DNA from 3 places in the Paenibacillus sp. 8b26 genome. Region 3 is predicted to be linked to each of the others. Evidence: riboswitches for the same ligand, from Rfam matches in the RefSeq annotation. Region 3 holds a riboswitch; each other region holds the start of a gene.
What was found. Region 3 has a riboswitch for cobalamin ahead of metE (5-methyltetrahydropteroyltriglutamate--homocysteine S-methyltransferase). Riboswitches for the same ligand answer to the same signal wherever they lie in the genome.
Positions count from the first base shown of each region.

Region 1: another riboswitch for cobalamin. It lies ahead of ACQ4MX_RS15915 (ABC transporter substrate-binding protein); the one in region 3 lies ahead of metE (5-methyltetrahydropteroyltriglutamate--homocysteine S-methyltransferase).
Region 2: another riboswitch for cobalamin. It lies ahead of ACQ4MX_RS07010 (ABC transporter substrate-binding protein); the one in region 3 lies ahead of metE (5-methyltetrahydropteroyltriglutamate--homocysteine S-methyltransferase).

Region 1 covers NZ_CP192445.1:3,445,440-3,451,296, forward strand. Annotated here, with positions in the region: gene ACQ4MX_RS15905 (xanthine phosphoribosyltransferase) at 1-585, shown strand, start outside; gene ACQ4MX_RS15910 (nucleobase:cation symporter-2 family protein) at 579-1,886, shown strand; cobalamin riboswitch at 2,586-2,789, shown strand; gene ACQ4MX_RS15915 (ABC transporter substrate-binding protein) at 2,997-4,580, shown strand; gene nikB (nickel ABC transporter permease) at 4,596-5,525, shown strand; gene nikC (nickel transporter permease) at 5,541-5,857, shown strand, end outside.
Region 2 covers NZ_CP192445.1:1,581,950-1,587,806, reverse strand. Annotated here, with positions in the region: gene cobD (threonine-phosphate decarboxylase CobD) at 1-67, shown strand, start outside; gene cbiB (adenosylcobinamide-phosphate synthase CbiB) at 57-1,028, shown strand; gene ACQ4MX_RS07020 (histidine phosphatase family protein) at 1,073-1,843, shown strand; gene ACQ4MX_RS07015 (hypothetical protein) at 1,816-1,977, shown strand; cobalamin riboswitch at 1,968-2,161, shown strand; gene ACQ4MX_RS07010 (ABC transporter substrate-binding protein) at 2,369-3,373, shown strand; gene ACQ4MX_RS07005 (FecCD family ABC transporter permease) at 3,370-4,416, shown strand; gene ACQ4MX_RS07000 (ABC transporter ATP-binding protein) at 4,413-5,279, shown strand; gene cobT (nicotinate-nucleotide--dimethylbenzimidazole phosphoribosyltransferase) at 5,355-5,857, shown strand, end outside.
Region 3 covers NZ_CP192445.1:3,712,221-3,718,077, reverse strand. Annotated here, with positions in the region: gene ACQ4MX_RS17115 (anaerobic ribonucleoside triphosphate reductase) at 189-2,138, shown strand; gene nrdG (anaerobic ribonucleoside-triphosphate reductase activating protein) at 2,135-2,632, shown strand; cobalamin riboswitch at 2,923-3,118, shown strand; gene ACQ4MX_RS17105 (hypothetical protein) at 3,076-3,300, shown strand; gene metE (5-methyltetrahydropteroyltriglutamate--homocysteine S-methyltransferase) at 3,278-5,596, shown strand; gene ACQ4MX_RS17095 (DUF6985 domain-containing protein) at 5,652-5,857, opposite strand, start outside.

The sequences.
Region 1 (5,857 bases), 270 kb from region 3:
GGACAGATTTTATCCGACACGGTATTAAAGGTAGATTCGTTTTTGAATCATCAGGTGGATACAGCATTGGCGCTGGAGATTGGTAAGGAGTTCGCACGTCTTTTTGGCGGTGCCTCCATTACGAAGGTGCTTACGATTGAAGCAAGCGGTATTCAGTTTGCTATGGCAACAGCCATTGCATTGGGTGTTCCGTTCATCTACGCGAAGAAAAAGAAGGCAATCACGCTGAACGAGCAGGTATACTTCGCTGAGGTTCACTCATTTACACGGAAGGAAACCTATCAGGTGAGTATTTCCCAAAAATATCTCGATGCCAGCGACCATGTGCTGATCGTGGATGATTTTCTGGCTACTGGCGCAGCATTGGTTGGACTTACAGATATTGTGAAGGAGGCAGGAGCGGAGCTGGCCGGGGTTGGCTGCGTGATCGAAAAGAGCTTTCAGGAAGGCCGTGGACTGCTGGAACAAAGAGGCATCGCCGTACGCTCTCTTGCGCGTATCGCTTCCATGGCACCGGGTGAGGTTCATTTTATAGAAGAAGCGGGTGCGGTGATTCCTTCCGTTAAGGAGAATGTGGGATGTTAAGCAAACAAAAGTTATTCGCGCTGGGCTTCCAGCATGTGATGGCGATGTACGCTGGAGCGATTGCCGTACCTCTCATTGTAGGGGGAGCATTGCACCTGACGCCAGCCCAGATGGCCTATCTGGTGGCTGCCGATTTGTTCACTTGCGGGATTGCTACGTTATTACAGATTATGGGCACGCGGTTTTTCGGCAGTAGATTGCCTGTCATCCTGGGCTGTACGTTTACGGCGGTGGGTCCGATTATCGCAATTGCGTCGACCTCGAATTTGGCGACCGCGTACGGAGCCATTATTTTATCCGGTATATTCGTGGTGCTCGCGGCACCGTTGTATGGCAAGCTGCTACGCTTTTTCCCGACGGTGGTTACGGGTTCGGTTGTTACGATTATCGGCCTGTCCCTCATTCCGGTGGCGATGAATAACGTAGCAGGGGGTCAGGGTAGCGCGGATTTTGGACAGCCGCGTAATTTGCTGCTGGCGTTAGTTACTTTACTGGTTATTTTACTTGTGAATCGGTTGGCTAAGGGCTTTTTGCGCTCAATTTCCGTGCTCATCGGTCTGTTTGCGGGTACAGTGGTCGCTTATGCGATGGGAATGGTGCATTTTGCTCCAGTGGTGCAAGCGTCTTGGGTAAGTGTTGCGCAGCCGTTTTATTTTGGTAAGCCTGAGTTTAGCATTATGGCAGTATGTACGATGATTATCGTTAATATTGTCAGCATGGTCGAGTCTACGGGCGTTTATTTGGCAGTAGGCAAGGCGATTGATCAAAAGGTGGAGCAGAAGCAAATCGTCAATGGTTTGCGTTCCGAAGGACTTGCAATTATGCTCGGGGGTATTTTTAATGCGTTTCCTTACACGGCTTTCTCGCAAAATGTAGGTCTGATTTCGCTGACACGCGTCAAGTCGCGGAACGTTATTTTTGCTGCGGGTGGCATTATGGTTGTTCTTGGTCTGTTGCCTAAGCTGGCTGCCTTGACGACAGTGATTCCTAATGCTGTGCTGGGCGGGGCGATGATCGTTATGTTCGGTTCGGTTGCTGCGTCGGGCATGTCTATTTTGTCAGAAGTGGACTTGCGGAAGGAAAGCAATCTGCTGATCGCGGCATGTAGCATTGCGGTGGGTCTCGGCTCTGCCGTGCTGCCCCAAATGTTCGACCAACTGCCGAGCTTTGCCAAAATGCTGCTGCAAAACGGCATCGTATCCGGCTCGATCACGGCGATTGTCTTGAACATCGTTTTAACGAAAAAACAAGCCGAATCGGTCAAAGGTGTTACAGTGTCGGAGGTTCCGCAGAAGGTTTGATAATTAGGATTAGATAAAGACAGCCGGAGAGAGGTCGTAAGCCTCTTTTTCCGGCTTTTTGGCATAGAGTTATTGATAAAGCCCTCTTCCTGTATGAAGATCGGGATTTGAGATTCTATTAGAAGAATTTGCTAGAGTGGTAGGCGAGGTCATGGTATACTCTATCTTATGGATTTTGAATAGTGGTGGATGTTTTCGGACCACGGCGCAGCTTCCCGAAAGGGGGTGAAGCCGATGTCAACCTTGTGTCGTGCTACGATGTGTTGCGTTGGATGGTTACGTTACTAAGCCTGGTGTTTAGTATTCGTAAACTTTATCGCTGGCTACGTCGGAAATTTCGGAACAAGCGAAAACCCACCGCGTAATTAGGTTAGGCGCCTAACGGTGGGTTTAGCTAAGCATTTAGCGCGCCGTGGTGATCCACAGCCTTTCAAGTCCTAAGAGTCTTTGCCGTTGGTAGCGGCGAAGACTCTTTTTAGTATACGGACACGTTGGTTATCTCTATACCTAATTTTATCACGTCCATTGCGTGCATGCAACGCAAAGTCATAGCCTTGATTCTGGCCGTATCGTTCAAATTTAAATTATTATGCGACATTTGTTGACAAGCCTGTAACAACAAAATAAGATAGTCCTAAATCGTAATGAAAAAGAATAAAGGAAGAAAACAGGTGTGAGCCGGACTTTCTATCTACAGGGTTTCGTTGAGATCATGTAGATGGCTGTTGTACGTGCTCACTTAAAAGGGAAGTTCGGTAGATTCCGACACGGACCCGCCACTGTATACAGGCATCAGCAGGGAATTGCTGTAGCTTTCGGAATAGCCACTGGAACTGTGAAGAACCGGGAAGGCCTGAAAGATACGCCTGAAGTCAGGAGACCTGCCTGTTTTAACATCACTGTCAGACCCACGGGATGCTGGGGAGGTGGTTGGGCGTGCTGCTTACGGAATGTCTGAAACCGATCCGATCCCTTCTATGATTAGAGGTGCTTTGAGGTGAGCTTTGGCATTTTATAATGAAAGCATTTCTGACTGCTGATCAGGCGGTCCGGGATGCTTTTTTTTGCGTTAGGTATTTGTGAATGACAAGATAGAGGGGGATAAATAAGATGATAAGCAATCGTAAAAAGCGTTCATGGTCCATATGCACAGGGGTGGTGCTGCTGCTGGTAGTTATGGCTCTTTCGGGATGCTCCACAACCAATAAGACGGCGGACGGCTCCGGCAAGAGCGAAAACACATCCGCACAACAGTCCACAACGGACAAAAAGCTGGTGATGGCGTATACCTGGAAGCCGTCAGGCGTGGATCCGCATGGCGATAATAGCTGGGATGTCATGCGTTCTGGCGCAGGCGAGACACTTGTCCGTTTGAATGAAAAGCTGGAGCCTGAGGCTTGGCTGGCCAAGGAATGGAAGCAGGATAGCCCCACAGTCTGGACATTCAGCTTGCAGGATAAGGTCACTTTTCATGATGGAAAGAGTATGGACGCGGAAAGTGTAAAAGCTTCCCTGCTGCGCTCCATTGAGAAAAGCCATCTGGCGAAGGATTTGCTAGATGTAAAGTCAATTGACGTAACCGGGCCGCTGGCGTTGAAAATTACGACAAACCAGCCGAATGCGGCGCTGGTGTCCAATCTGGCTGATCCATCGACGATTGTGCTGGATGTAGCGTCCATAAAGGATGAGCAGAGCTACCCTGCGATGACAGGTGCTTTTAAAATTAAAGCGTTCAACAAGGATCAATCCTTGGTCGTAGAGCGTTATGACGGATATTGGGGCGAGAAGGCCCGGCTGGCTGAAGCAACGATGAAGTTCATTACGGACGGCAATTCGCGCCTGCTGGCACTGCAATCCGGCGAAGTAGATGTAGCGACCGATATTCCGGTGGATAACGCGGAGGTATTGAAAAAAAACGATAAGCTGCAAGTGCTGTCGGCTCCCTCTTTGCGCACCCATATGATCGTGTATAACATGGAGTCGTCTCTGTTCAAGGATGCCGCGAACCGCAAAGTAGTGGACAGCTTGATACCACGTGCATCTATTGTGAGTGCGATCATGAGAGGCTATGGTACGGAGGCAAGCAGCCCATTCCCGAGCATTCTCCCCTTCGGTAAGGTCGAGCGTAAAGCGCTGGACGGAATGCCCGAGCAGCTATTGACGAAGGATGGCTGGAAGAAGGATGCCCAAGGCACATGGACCAAGCAGGGCAAGCCGTTCGAGGTTACGTTGCTGACCTTTCCTCAACGTCCAGAGCTTTCGGTCATGGCTGAGGTGATTCAGAGCCAACTGCTGAAGGAGGGCATCCAGGTGAAGATCCGCAAGGTGGAAAATATCGACGAGGCACTGACCAAAAATGATTGGGATTTCGCCATGTACAGCATGCTGACTGCCCATACGGGAGAGCCGCAATATTTTATGGACATGTTTTATTCCTCTAAAAGCGAAGCCAATGTAAGCCGTTATAGTTCCAAACCGCTGGAGAACCTTCTTGGCAGCTTGAAGCTGGCGAAGGATACAGCGCAACGTAATGCTGTGACACTGCAAGCGCTGGATATCATTAATACGGATTTGCCGCAGTCGTTTATTGTTCACCCTGATAATGTGTTTGGGGTGAAAAAAGGGGTAGAGGGCTTTACACCGCATCCGATTGAGTATTACTACATTACGGCGCAATCCGATATTGCGGAATAACGGGCTGCGTACCCTATGATTCGTTTTATTCTGGAACGTGTGGCGCAGCTTGTCATCATTGTGTTTGTTGTATCCACGCTGACGTTTGTGCTGATGAGGCTGGCTCCCGGCGACCCTGCTACCATTCTGCTCACCGCGCATAATGTGCCTGCCTCTGAGGAGGCGTTGACGGCGCTGCGTAAGGAGCTGGGCTTGAGCGAGCCGCTCCATATTCAGTATGTGAACTGGCTGCGGGATGTGTTCACAGGGCACTGGGGCACCTCCTATGTATCCAAGGAGTCGGTGCTAACCGAACTGTGGAACAGACTGCCCGCTACTGTGGAGCTGGCTTCGGCGGGCTTTGCCGTCATGACGGTCCTGACTCTTGGAATGGGACTGGCCGCCTCAGTAAAATCCAGCGGTTGGCTCGATCGTCTGGGAAGGCTGTTTGCACTGCTGGGATCGTCCATTCCCTCTTTTTGGCTTGGCTTTCTGCTGATTTACCTGTTTTCCGTTCGTTTGGGCTGGCTCCCATCCATGGGTCGTGAGGATTGGACTCATTTGGTACTGCCAGCGCTGACCCTTGGGGCAGGTTTGGGGGCTGTGCAAGCCCGTGTGCTGCGTGCCCAAATGCTGGAGCTGGGTGACCGGAATTTTGTGAAGGCGGCGAAGGCCCGAGGCTTTTCCCGCAAGCATATTCTGTTTTTTGAGATATTCAGGCATGCGATTTTGCCGATCATTACACTGTTAGGCACAAATTTGTCATTTATGCTGGCGGGTAATGTCATTGTAGAGACGATTTTTTCATGGCCGGGTTTGGGCAAGTATTTTATAGATGCGATTACGCAGCGGGATTATCCGGTGATCCAGGGGTATGTCATTTTTGCTGCATTTTTAATCGTAGGTGTTCAGTGTTTGGTAGATGTGGTCCAGGCGGCTGTAGATCCAAGGTTGCGTTTGCGTTAGGGGAGGGAGTTGAAAATGAAAAACATGCGGCTGTCCTTCAAAGGGAGCTTACTGACAGGAGGAGTGCTGCTGGGCCTGATCGTGCTGCTCGGGGTACTGGCTCCATGGGTTGCTCCTCATGATCCTCTTGATGTGGACCTTCTGAACCGTTTGGCACCACCTAGTCGGAAATATCCATTTGGTACGGATCATCTGGGTCGGGATGTACTGTCGCGCCTGATTTACGGGATTCGGACCAGCGTACTGATTGCTTGTGCGATTACAGTGACCACCTTGTGTATCAGTTTGCCGATAGGCTTGCTCATTGGCTATGTACGCGGGCGTGTGGACCA
Region 2 (5,857 bases), 2.1 Mb from region 3:
AGCCAACGACATGCTGCTGTCTGTATTGGGCGAAGTGCTGGAGGAGGAACGGCGGCGTGACGGTTAGCTTGATCATGATGGCTGCATATCTTCTGGACAGGCTGATCGGCGATCCGAGGTGGTTTCCACATCCGGTCATCGGCATGGGACATGCCATTTCTGCCCTGGAAAAGGCGATTCGCCGCCGGGTTCACAGTGACCGTGGTTTGAAACGCGCTGGCTTGCTGTTACCACTGATTGTGGTGGGCGGCTCCTTCGCGCTTGGCTGGGCGTTACTGCGCTTGCTCGCCTGGATTCATCCGTGGCTGTCTGTCGGCGCGGAAATTGTGCTGATCGCCACCACGATTGCTTCCAAAGGACTAAAGGACGCCGGACTGGCAGTGTATCGCGAATTAAAGGCGGGTGATCTGCCTGCGGCACGCCGGGAGCTGGGAATGATCGTCGGGCGGGATACGCAGCAGCTCGATGAGCCTGAGATTGTGCGCGGTACCGTCGAAACGGTGGCTGAAAACATCGTGGACGCGATTATTTCCCCGCTTTTTTATGCCCTGATCGGGGGAGCACCATTAGCGCTGGCTTATCGTGCCGTGAATACCCTCGATTCCATGGTTGGCTACAAAAATGAAAAGTATCTGCATTTGGGCTGGGCCTCGGCACGTCTGGATGATGTCGCTAATTACATTCCGGCACGCCTGACAGCGGGTATGCTGGTAGTAGCGGCGTGGGTTTATGGGCATGATGCTGGACGTAGCTGGCGTATGGTAAGGCGAGATGCGCGGCTGCATCCCAGTCCGAACAGTGGCTTTCCAGAATCAGCAGTTGCGGGTGCATTGGGGATTCGCCTCGGGGGCTATAATGTGTATCATGGCGTGCGCTCCTTCCGCGCATATATGGGAGAGCTGGTGCGACCGATGGAGCCGGATGATATTCGGCATACGATCCGGCTGATGTTTGCCGTGTCCAGTATGTTTGTGGGGTTGTGCCTGTTCGTGTCCGCCGGATGCTATGCACTGGGGTGGACGCCGTGATGAAGCGTGACGCACCGAATGCTGCCAATAGAGCAGGAAGCGATATGACCTTGGAGCATTATTTTACAGAACATCAGCAGTGGGACTTGGAACTTGTGCTGGTGCGGCACGGCACAACCTTATGGAACAGGGAACGTCGGTACCTGGGGCACTTCGATCTGGGATTGCTACCGGGAGCAGAGCAAGAACTAGAGCCTTTGCGGGAAAAATTACAGAGGCATTCCTTTGTCCGAATCTATTGCAGTGACTTGATACGTTGCCGTCAGACCTTGCAGATCATTTTGCCGAAATCGGAACTGGGACCAGAGCTTGGAGAGGGAACCCACTTCGAATTGAAACCGGAATCACGGTTGGAGCTGACATCGAAATGGGATTCTGAACGTTTCCTATCTAATAGGTCTGCTTGGTCTGTCATCATGGAATCACGTCTGAGAGAGCTTCATTTTGGGGAATGGGATGGAAAAACGTATGACATGCTCAAGGATGTGGCGCTGTACCGCGCGTGGATTGATGAGCCGCAACGAGTTACACCGCCGGGGGGAGAGCCTTGGGCAGACTTTGTGAACCGCCTCGATGAATTCCTAGACTCTTTGTATGAGTGGCGTAAAATGATGGATGTTCAGAAAACAGGCATGCCTGATGCTCCACCTTCTGTGCTGGTCGTCACGCATGGTGGAGTGATTCGTCAGTTGGCTTGTATGCTGGTACCGGGTCATGATTTTTGGAGTTTGAATCCGAAGCCGGGAGCGGCAATTACGATTCGGTTGAGGCTGGGAGAGCGACACCAGTGGATAGGAGAGGTGCTTTCTTTTTAGGTCAGATAGGGGCAGGTGAACAGGCGGTTTGGGTTGTAAGCCAGTCTTTTTTAACCTATAATCATCAAGTAAAAGAACGGCTTGACCAACACTACATCAAATATCCAGCAGACGAGGTCGGTGCAGCGGGATGAAACCCTCGGGTTCTTTCCGGTGCGCTGTTAAAAGGGAAGCCGGTGTGAATCCGGCGCGGTCCCGCCACTGTAAATGGAAAAATGCCAGCCCGCTATGCTTTATGTGCCACAAAGCATATGAATGAGCAGTAGGCTGTCGCATGTTTCTGTAAGTCAGGATACCTGCCCGTCCGCCTGTCACCATAGTCCTTCGAGGAAAGGATGACGTGTTCGCAGTGACTGTCCATGCGGAAGAAACTGCCGCCTGCGTACGATCTGCGCTAACGTGACCCCTGTGTCCTTATCTGAGGATGCAGGGGTTTTTTGAAAGGAAAAGAAGGCTGGATTTAGCAGATATCGGATGATGTTCAAGTGACGATCTTAAAAGAATTTATATGGAGGGGTGTAAATCATGGCAGGAAATAAAATGAAGGTCTGGACTACAGGCTTATTGGCTCTGATTTTGGCGGTTGTGCTGAGTGCATGTGGAGCTAACGGAAAGAACGCTGAAAATAAAGGGGATCAAGCCTCACAGCAACCAGGACAGACAGCAACCGCTCAGGAGTCTCCGGGAAAAACGGTCTACCCGCTGACCATTAAGGATGCGACCGGACAGGAGTTTACGTTCAAAAAAGCGCCGGACAAAATCGTTTCCGTCTCCCCGGCTGAAACCGAGGCGCTGTTCGCCATTGGACTGGATAAGGAAATTGTCGGCGTATCCGACTATTCCGATTACCCGGAAGCGGCTACGAAGAAGCCCAAAGTGGGCGGTATTATGAAGCCGAATGAAGAGGCGATCATCGCCGCGAATCCCGAAGTCGTTTTTGCAGGAATATCGCTCAGTGAGCAGGCGACGACCAAGCTGCGTGACCTGGGAATCATGATTTTTAAAACCGAGCCGAAAACGGTTGAAGATGTCATGGCTAACATTGAATTGTACGGGAAGATCACTGACCATCAGAAAGAAGCGAGAGCGGTAACCGACAAGATGAGAGCAGATGTTGCGGAAGTGAAAGACGGTGTTAAAAATATCGGCAAAGGGCAGAAGCTGAGAGTATACGTCGAATTTTCACCCGGCTGGACGGTTGGCAAGGGAGAGTTTATGGATGAGCTGATTTCTTTGGCGGGCGGGGAAAATGTCGCTGCAACCCAAAAGGGCTGGTACCAGATCAGTGAGGAAAATATTATAGCGGCGAATCCGGACGTAATTTTATACAGCAAAAATGTCAAGGACGACAAAACAGGCCAGACGCTCGGCGATATCATCAAAGCCCGCAGTGGCTGGGATCAAATATCGGCTGTTCGTCAAAACCGGGTGTTTGCCGTGGATGATAATCTGATCAGTCGTCCGGGTCCGCGTGTAACGGAAGGTCTCAAGGAAGTGGCCAAGGGCGTGTATCCTGAAATTTTCAAATGACTCGTAGACTGATCGGCTTTGGAGGGGCAGGTCTTGCCTTATTGCTGCTGACGCTGTTGCTCTGTCTCGGCATCGGCTCGGCCAAGCTTCCCGTCAGCCAAATCACGGGTATTCTGGTCAACCATCTGCCGTGGTTAGGTGAGACGTTTACACCGGATTGGAATCCATCCACAGAGCAGATTATTTTGAAGATCAGACTGCCGCGTGTCTTACTGGGAATGCTGGTAGGCGCAGCGCTTGCGCTGGCGGGAGCCGGATTTCAAGGTGTGCTGCGCAATCCGCTGGCTGATCCGTACACGCTGGGGGTATCCTCGGGTGCTTCGGTAGGGGCAGCAGTGCTGATTTATTGGGGGCTTCGATTTTCGTTTGTAGGCGTATGGACACTGCCGCTGGTGGCATTTACGACTGGAATGCTGACGTTGTGGATGGTGCTAACGTTGGCGCGGGAAGGCGGAAAAATTCCAACGCAAAGCCTTATTTTATCAGGCGTGGTGATGCAATCTTTTCTGGGTGCGGTTGTTTCTTTTCTGACAGCCATGTCGAAGGAGACGGTTAATGAAATATTGTACTGGACAATGGGGAGCCTTAGTCTGCGCGGCTGGTCGTATACAGGCATCCTTTTGCCTTATGTGGTCATTGGGCTGGTGTTTCTGTGGAACCGGGCACGAGTGCTGAATATTCTGGCTTTGGGTGAACGTCAGGCAGCTCATATGGGAGTTAATGTAGATGCAACGAAGCTATCCGTTCTGATCATATCCACGCTGCTGACGGCTGCGGCTGTCTCGGTATGCGGGGTGATTGGCTTTGTGGGACTCGTTGTACCGCATATCATCCGTCTGGTGACGGGACCCGACTACCGGATGATTGTTCCGTTATCCGCGCTGGGCGGGGCTATTTTTATGGTTTGGGCCGATACTGCGGCGCGTACATTGCTGGCTCCGACGGAAATTCCTCTTGGTGTCATGACAGCCTTTGTCGGTGCACCGTTCTTCGCATATCTCCTGTACCGGAACAAGAAGCTGCGCAGGGGGGGACTGCTGTGAAAGAAGCAAGTGGACCACAGGCATCGCGAGTCCGGGCGTTGGAGATTGCCAGTCTGACTCGTGATTTTGGGGAATTCCATGCGTTAAAAAATATAAGCTGGAGTGTAGACGAAGGAGATTGGTGGGGCATCATCGGCCCGAACGGGAGTGGAAAGTCGACGTTGCTGCATCTGCTTTCCGGGGTGGATCACGCGACTTCGGGAAACGTTCTTGTATATGGTAAAAAGGTCAGCAGCTATGGCAGAAAAGAGCTTTCCCGTCTTGTAGCTGTGCTCCAGCAGGAAGGGCTCCCCCCGGTGGGTTACACGGTAAGGGAAGTTGTGGAGATGGGACGCTTTCCCCATCAGGACTGGTTTGGTAGAGAAAAGGTGGATAAGGAAAAAGGGATGGACCCGGAAATCATTACGGATCGTGTGCTGGAGAGGCTCGGTCTTACCAACTTGGCGGACAGGTCGTTAGACCGTTTGAGCGGGGGACAGCGGCAGCGCGTGGCTTTGGCGAAGGTGATGGTGCAGGAGCCACAGATTTTGCTGCTGGATGAGCCTACAACCTATCTGGATCTGCGCTATCAGCTTGAATTTATGGAGCTACTGGCGGAATGGCGGCGGGAAACGGGCGTGACAATTATCTCTGTCCTGCACGATCTCAATTTGACTGCCCAGTTTTGTGATGATTTGCTTGTGCTCAAGGACGGGATGGTTGAGGGGTTAGGAGCTTCATCAGAGTTGTTAACGGAGGAACGAATTCGCCATGTGTATGGTGTTGAGCCTGTAATGTTGCCTCATCCGGATAGTGGTGTGCCGCAGCTTTTACTGCGGAGAAGTGCACGGGATGCAACTGGTCGGGGCGAACGCCTGGAGTAATTTGAGTAAAGTATTGAAGAAACAGAATTTATGATGAGATCGCTAAACACATATAGGGAGCAGGGAGTGGAGGGCATGAACGAAAAATTACAGCAGTTGATCGCCAGCATTGCACAGCCGGACGGGGCGGCAGCCTTGGCGGCCTCGGAGCATTTGGACCAATTAACGAAGCCACCAGGGAGTCTTGGAAAACTGGAAAGTCTGGCTATACAGTTGGCAGGCATTACGGGGGTGGACAAGCCTGAGTTTGACCGCAAAACGGTTATGGTCATGGCAGCGGATCATGGTGTGTGTGAAGAGGGGGTCAGCGCCTTCCCGGCAGAGGTTACACAGCAAATGCTATATAACATGCTGTCTGGCGGCGCGGCCATTAATGTGCTTGCACGTCATGCAGGCGCAGATGTCAAGGTGGTAGACGTGGGTGTGAATGCAGATGTCGCTCACGCGGATTTGGTGAACCGTAAGGTGCGTATGGGGACCGCGAACATGGCGAAGGGGCCGGCGATGCTGCGTACGGAAGCCGAGCAAGCGATTTTGGCTGGAGCTGAAGCTGTGGCGGAAGCAGTCAAAGGCGGCAC
Region 3 (5,857 bases):
TGATGTGTTCCTAACTTTCACCTGACTTTTTTGTGCGTTCTCCTCCCTATCGACGTGACAATAGTCACATACGCTCCATCCATCCATATATACAATATATAGACTGAAACAATTGGTTAGTACACGATATCGTCAATATGTTGTTTTTGGGAGAATAATATATATTTTACTATATGGAGGGTTTTGCGATGAAGGTGTTGGAGGAACATCAATTATATGACATCGGCGAACGGGTCATTGGGGCACAGGATTTGGACATGCTACGGGAGAATGCAAATTTGAATGGAGAATCGTTCAGCGGCAAAATGAGCAAGCTCGGTTCCGAGTACGCCAAGTGGTATGCACGCCTACGTGTGCTTCCGTCTGAACTGACGGACGCGATTGACCGTGGATATGTATATGTTCACGATTTGGACCAATATGCGCTCGGGACTACGAACTGTATCTTTATTCCTTTTGGTCGCTTGTTGCAAGACGGTTTTAATACAGGCAACGGCTCTGTGCGCACACCGCAAACCATTATGTCTGCTATGGCACTGGTGGCAATCATATTCCAGTCTCAGCAAAACAGCCAATTTGGAGGCGTTTCTGCTAATAAAATAGATTGGGATCTCGCTCCATTCGTGGCCCGGTCTTTCCGCAAGCATCTGCGTAAGGGACTCCGCCTGTTCGGAGAAGAAATAGAGCCCGCTCTGCCTGATGACGAATTACATTTAGCCAACAGCCTATTACAGGAGGCATGCCCTCGTTCATACGCATTTGCACGGGAAGAAACAGAGACGGAAACCCGGCAGGCCGCCGAATCCCTTATTCATAACCTGAATACCATGAGCAGTCGGGCAGGCGGGCAAATTCCGTTCACATCACTGAATTACGGTATGTGCACTTCTGCTGAAGGGCGGCTTGTTACGCAATCATTGCTGGAGGCCACTATTCGCGGCTTGGGCAGCGGGGAAACCCCTATTTTCCCACAGCATATTTTCCAATGCAAAAAAGGAATTAATCAGGCAGAAGGGGATATCAACTATGACTTGTTCCTGCGGGCAGTAGAATGCTCCAGCAAACGTATGTATCCCAATTTTGTCAATGTGGATGCTACCTTCAACCTGCCCTATTACCGCGCAGATGATCCGGATACCATTATTGCGACGATGGGCTGCCGCACCCGCACCATTGCTGACCGTTTTGGCAGAAACTGTCAGAGCGGCAAGGGTAATCTCTCATTCAATACGATTAATCTGGTGCGTCTTGGCATTGAATACGGCATTTGCACAGGCAAGCGCAAGGCACCTGACCGGGATGGCTTTGATACCAGACTGGAAGAGGTTTTGCGTATTGCCGTGGACGGACTGATGCATCGCTACCATATACAGACCAGCCAGCCGGCCAAGGCCTCAGACTTTATGATGCGCGAAGGGGTATGGGAAGGCGGAGAAAAGCTGGAGCCGGATGAACAGGTGGGTAACGTACTGAAGCATGGTACGCTGTCGGTCGGGTTTATCGGGTTGGCTGAGTGCATGAAGGCACTGTACGGCAAACACCACGGGGAGGATGACGCTGTATACCGCGAGGCGCAGCGAATCATAGCTTCCATGCGTGTCTACTGCGATCGGATGAGTGAATTGCATAACCTGAACATTACGCTGTTCGCTACGCCTGCCGAGGGTCTGTCCGGTAAATTCACGTTGCTGGATCAGCGGGATTTCGGTGTCATTCCCGATGTGAATGATCGTGAATATTACACGAATTCTTTTCACATTCCTGTGTATTACACGCTTCCGGCTGCCCGTAAAATCAGCCTCGAAGCCCCATTTCATAACCTGTGCAACGCTGGCGCGATTTCGTACATTGAGCTGGATGGCAATGCGCGGAATAACCCGGAGGCGTTTCTTAAAATTGTACAATATGCGCTTCATCAAAACATTGGGTACTTCTCCATCAATCATCCCGTAGATCGCTGCCCGGAATGCGGCTACGAGGGCATTATCGGGACAAGCTGTCCCCATTGCGGTGCTGATGAGGAACATACGCATTTTCAGCGCTTGCGCCGGGTAACCGGATATCTGACAGGTGATTATACCGTCCGGTTCAACGCCGCAAAACAAGCCGAGGTACGTGACCGGGTGAAGCATCGGTGAATTTATGCGGCTACATTCCGGAATCTCTGAACGAAGGACACGGCCTGCGCACCGTTGTGTTCATTAGCGGTTGCCGCCATGCCTGCCCCGGCTGCTTCAATCCGGCATCCTGGAGCTTCCGTTCAGGCGAACCGTTCACACCGGAGCGGCAGCAGGAGGTTATCCGTGACATCGCCGATAATCCATTGCTGGACGGGTTAACCCTTTGCGGCGGAGACCCCTTTTTCTCGGCAGCGGAATGCTCGCAGTTTGTGCGCGACTTCCGCGCAGCCTGCCCTGACCAAACCGTGTGGGCCTATACGGGCTTCGTCTACGAAGAACTGCTTACGGATCAGGCCCGGCGGGAGTTGGCACTGCTGTGCGATGTGGTTGTGGACGGTCCCTTTGTAGAACAGCAAAAGGATCTGACTCTTCCCTTCCGAGGCAGCCGCAATCAGCGACTGGTTGATGTGAAGGCCAGCATTCTGGCAGGATCTACCGTTACATTAGCCTGAGGCGATGTTATACTCGCATGAGTTGTTATGCCTTAAGACGAGTCCTTTCCCTATGGGAGGACTTGTCTTTTTTTGCGTGTAATTGACAAGAGCGGTGCTTCAAGGTGCTTCAGATCGGGAACACGGGATAGCGTACTGATGAGCAGAACGCTTTTAATAAACTTGAATGTGCTTCCATGAACTTAATCGTTTCATTGCAGGTTCAAACGGAGTTTCTATTGCGCATCCCGCAAGTTTCACTTATGATGGTGAACAAGTATACGAGTGCATAATTATTCGTCATACCATAATCGCATAGCTTGGAGATAGGTGTCTGTTCTATTCAGTTCAGGCTTAAAAGGGAAGCCGGTGCAAGTCCGGCGCGGTCCCGCCACTGTAAACGGGGAATTTTCAGCTGTTGATACACCCACTGGTCCACAGACCGGGAAGGAGCGCTGAAAGTCATGATTCGTAAGTCAGGAGACCTGCCTATTTCAACAACATCGCAAGTACCTACGGGAGATAGGGAGGTGTTAAGAGCCGTCGCCGAATTTTTATTTTTAAATAACGGAGGCATTCTTTCCCCTATTCATTTTTACCCCGGGGAGGAATGTCTTTTTTTTGTACGCAAAAATAAACTGGCTACCAGCCTGGGAGGAAAAGTACATGTCATTAACCGAATTGCCTGAATTGCCCGGCTTGATCAGCAGTAACCTGGGATATCCGCGTATCGGCGGGAACCGGGAATGGAAGAAAGCACTGGAACGCTTCTGGAAAGGCAGCATGGATGAAAGTGAACTGCATATCGAGATGAAACGATTGCGGTTGGAGCATCTGAGCAAGCAGCGTGACAAGGGAATTGATCGAATTCCAGTCGGAGACTTTTCCTATTACGATCACATGCTGGATACATCCGTGATGTTCGGTCTGGTGCCGGAACGGTTCAACTACCGTCCCGATGGGCCTGTTCCTCTGTCCGTCTATTTCGGGATAGCCCGTGGACAAAAGGGTGCCACCGCCAGTGAAATGACCAAATGGCTGAATACCAATTACCACTACATCGTACCGGAATTGGCGAATGCAACCCCGGTGTTCACCGAGAATAAGCCGTTGCAGGCTTATCGTGAAGCGAAACAGGAGTTGGGCATTGAAGGTAAACCCGTCATGATCGGTCCTTATTCGTTCGTTGCTCTGTCCAAAGGCTATGATCGTAAGGATTTGGCCGCCATTGTACGAAGCTTCCTGCCACTGTACGCCCGCGTCCTGTCTGAGCTGGCTGCGGAAGGCGTTCAGTGGGTGCAGGTGGATGAGCCTGTCCTGACCACCTCATTTCCGGCAGAGGATTTGGACATTATTCAGGAGGCTTATGAAGCTTTGGCCGAGGCTGCTCCATCCTTAAATATCGTGCTGCAAACCTACTTTGGCAGTCTGGATCATTATGAGCACCTGTCCACGCTCCCGGTACAGGGATTAGGTCTGGATTTTGTACATGATGATGGCGAAAACCTTCAACATGTGCTCCGGCATGGCTTCCCCGCAGGCAAAACGCTGGCCGCTGGTGTTATTGACGGGCGCAATATATGGCGCTCCGATCTGAACGACGTAGCTGTGCTGCTTGGACAGCTGGCGAAACAGACAACCGCCGCCCAGCTCATCGTACAGCCATCATGCAGTCTGCTGCATGTGCCAGTCAGTCTGGAAGCAGAGCATAAGCTGGACCCAGACCTGGTGCAAGCGCTGGCCTTTGCCGATGAAAAGCTGGAAGAAATCGCAGCTTTGACCGCTGCGCTTGGCAAACGCGAACCCTCGGCACTTGCCAAACTTGAGCAGAGTGCGGACGCGGTAGCTCGTTTCAACAGCTCGGCGGCACGAGTACAGACCGCGGCCGATATGGCGGCTCTACTGGCGAAAGAGCCGCAGTCACGCAGCGTTCCCTTCGCTGAGCGTCGTGTGATCCAGCAGGACAAGCTGAATCTGCCTCCACTGCCTACCACGACGATTGGCAGTTTCCCGCAAACAGCTGAGGTTCGCAAAGCCCGCCTGCACTATCGCAGAGGGGAATGGTCTGCCGAGCAGTACCGGACATTCATTCAGCAGCAAATCAAAGAATGGATTGATATTCAGGAGGACATCGGCATTGATGTGCTTGTACACGGGGAATTTGAGCGGACCGACATGGTTGAATTTTTTGGCGAAAAGCTGAAAGGCTTTGCCTTTACACAAAACGGGTGGGTGCAGTCCTACGGCTCCCGTTGTGTCAAGCCACCGATTATATACGGAGACGTGTCGTTCGATCAACCGATGACCGTGGAAGAAACGGCCTTCGCCCAATCGTTGACCTCCAAGCCAGTCAAAGGGATGCTGACAGGTCCAGTAACGATTTTGAACTGGTCCTTCGAACGGAATGATATTCCTCGCAGTCAGGTCGCTTTACAGTTAGCACTGGCTCTGCGGGCTGAGGTAGAAGCACTGGAACAAGCGGGGATTGGCATGATTCAGGTGGATGAGCCGGCGATCCGTGAAGGGCTTCCGCTGAAAAAGGAACAGCAGCAGGCCTATCTGGAGTGGGCGGTTCAAGCCTTCCTTGTGACCACTGCCACTGTCGAACCCGCCACCCAAATCCATACGCATATGTGCTATTCCGAATTTCAGGATATGATCCAATCCATCTCCGATATGGATGCCGACGTTATTTCTATCGAAACCTCGCGAAGCCACGGAGAACTGATTGTCAGCTTTGAGGATCAGGTGTATGACAAAGGCATTGGTCTGGGCGTATACGATATCCACAGTCCGCGCATTCCCGATGTATCGGAAATGCTGAGTATGATCCAGCGTGCCCTGCGCGTACTGCCTTCCGATTTATTTTGGGTCAATCCAGACTGCGGCCTGAAAACCCGCACCAAGGATGAATCTGTAGCTGCATTGCGGCAAATGGTGCTAGCCGCTCAAGCTGCCAGAGATTCGTTGACTGTATCCAGCTAATTTCTATACCTGTCCCCTTCCTGGCCCTTTTATCCCTGCAAGCCGGAAGGGGATTCTATTCCAAATCATATAATGTATAAGCTCCTTGAATATGCTCGGGTTGTCCCTGCTTCAGATGCACACCCAAGCCATGCTCTCTATCCCATGAACAGCTGAAATTCAAGTACAGCTCATCCTCTTCTGATGAGTCAGGAACCAGTATAGACACGAGCTGTAGCCGTTCCAGTAATTGTGCCGAATCCTTCACGCAGGGCGCATATT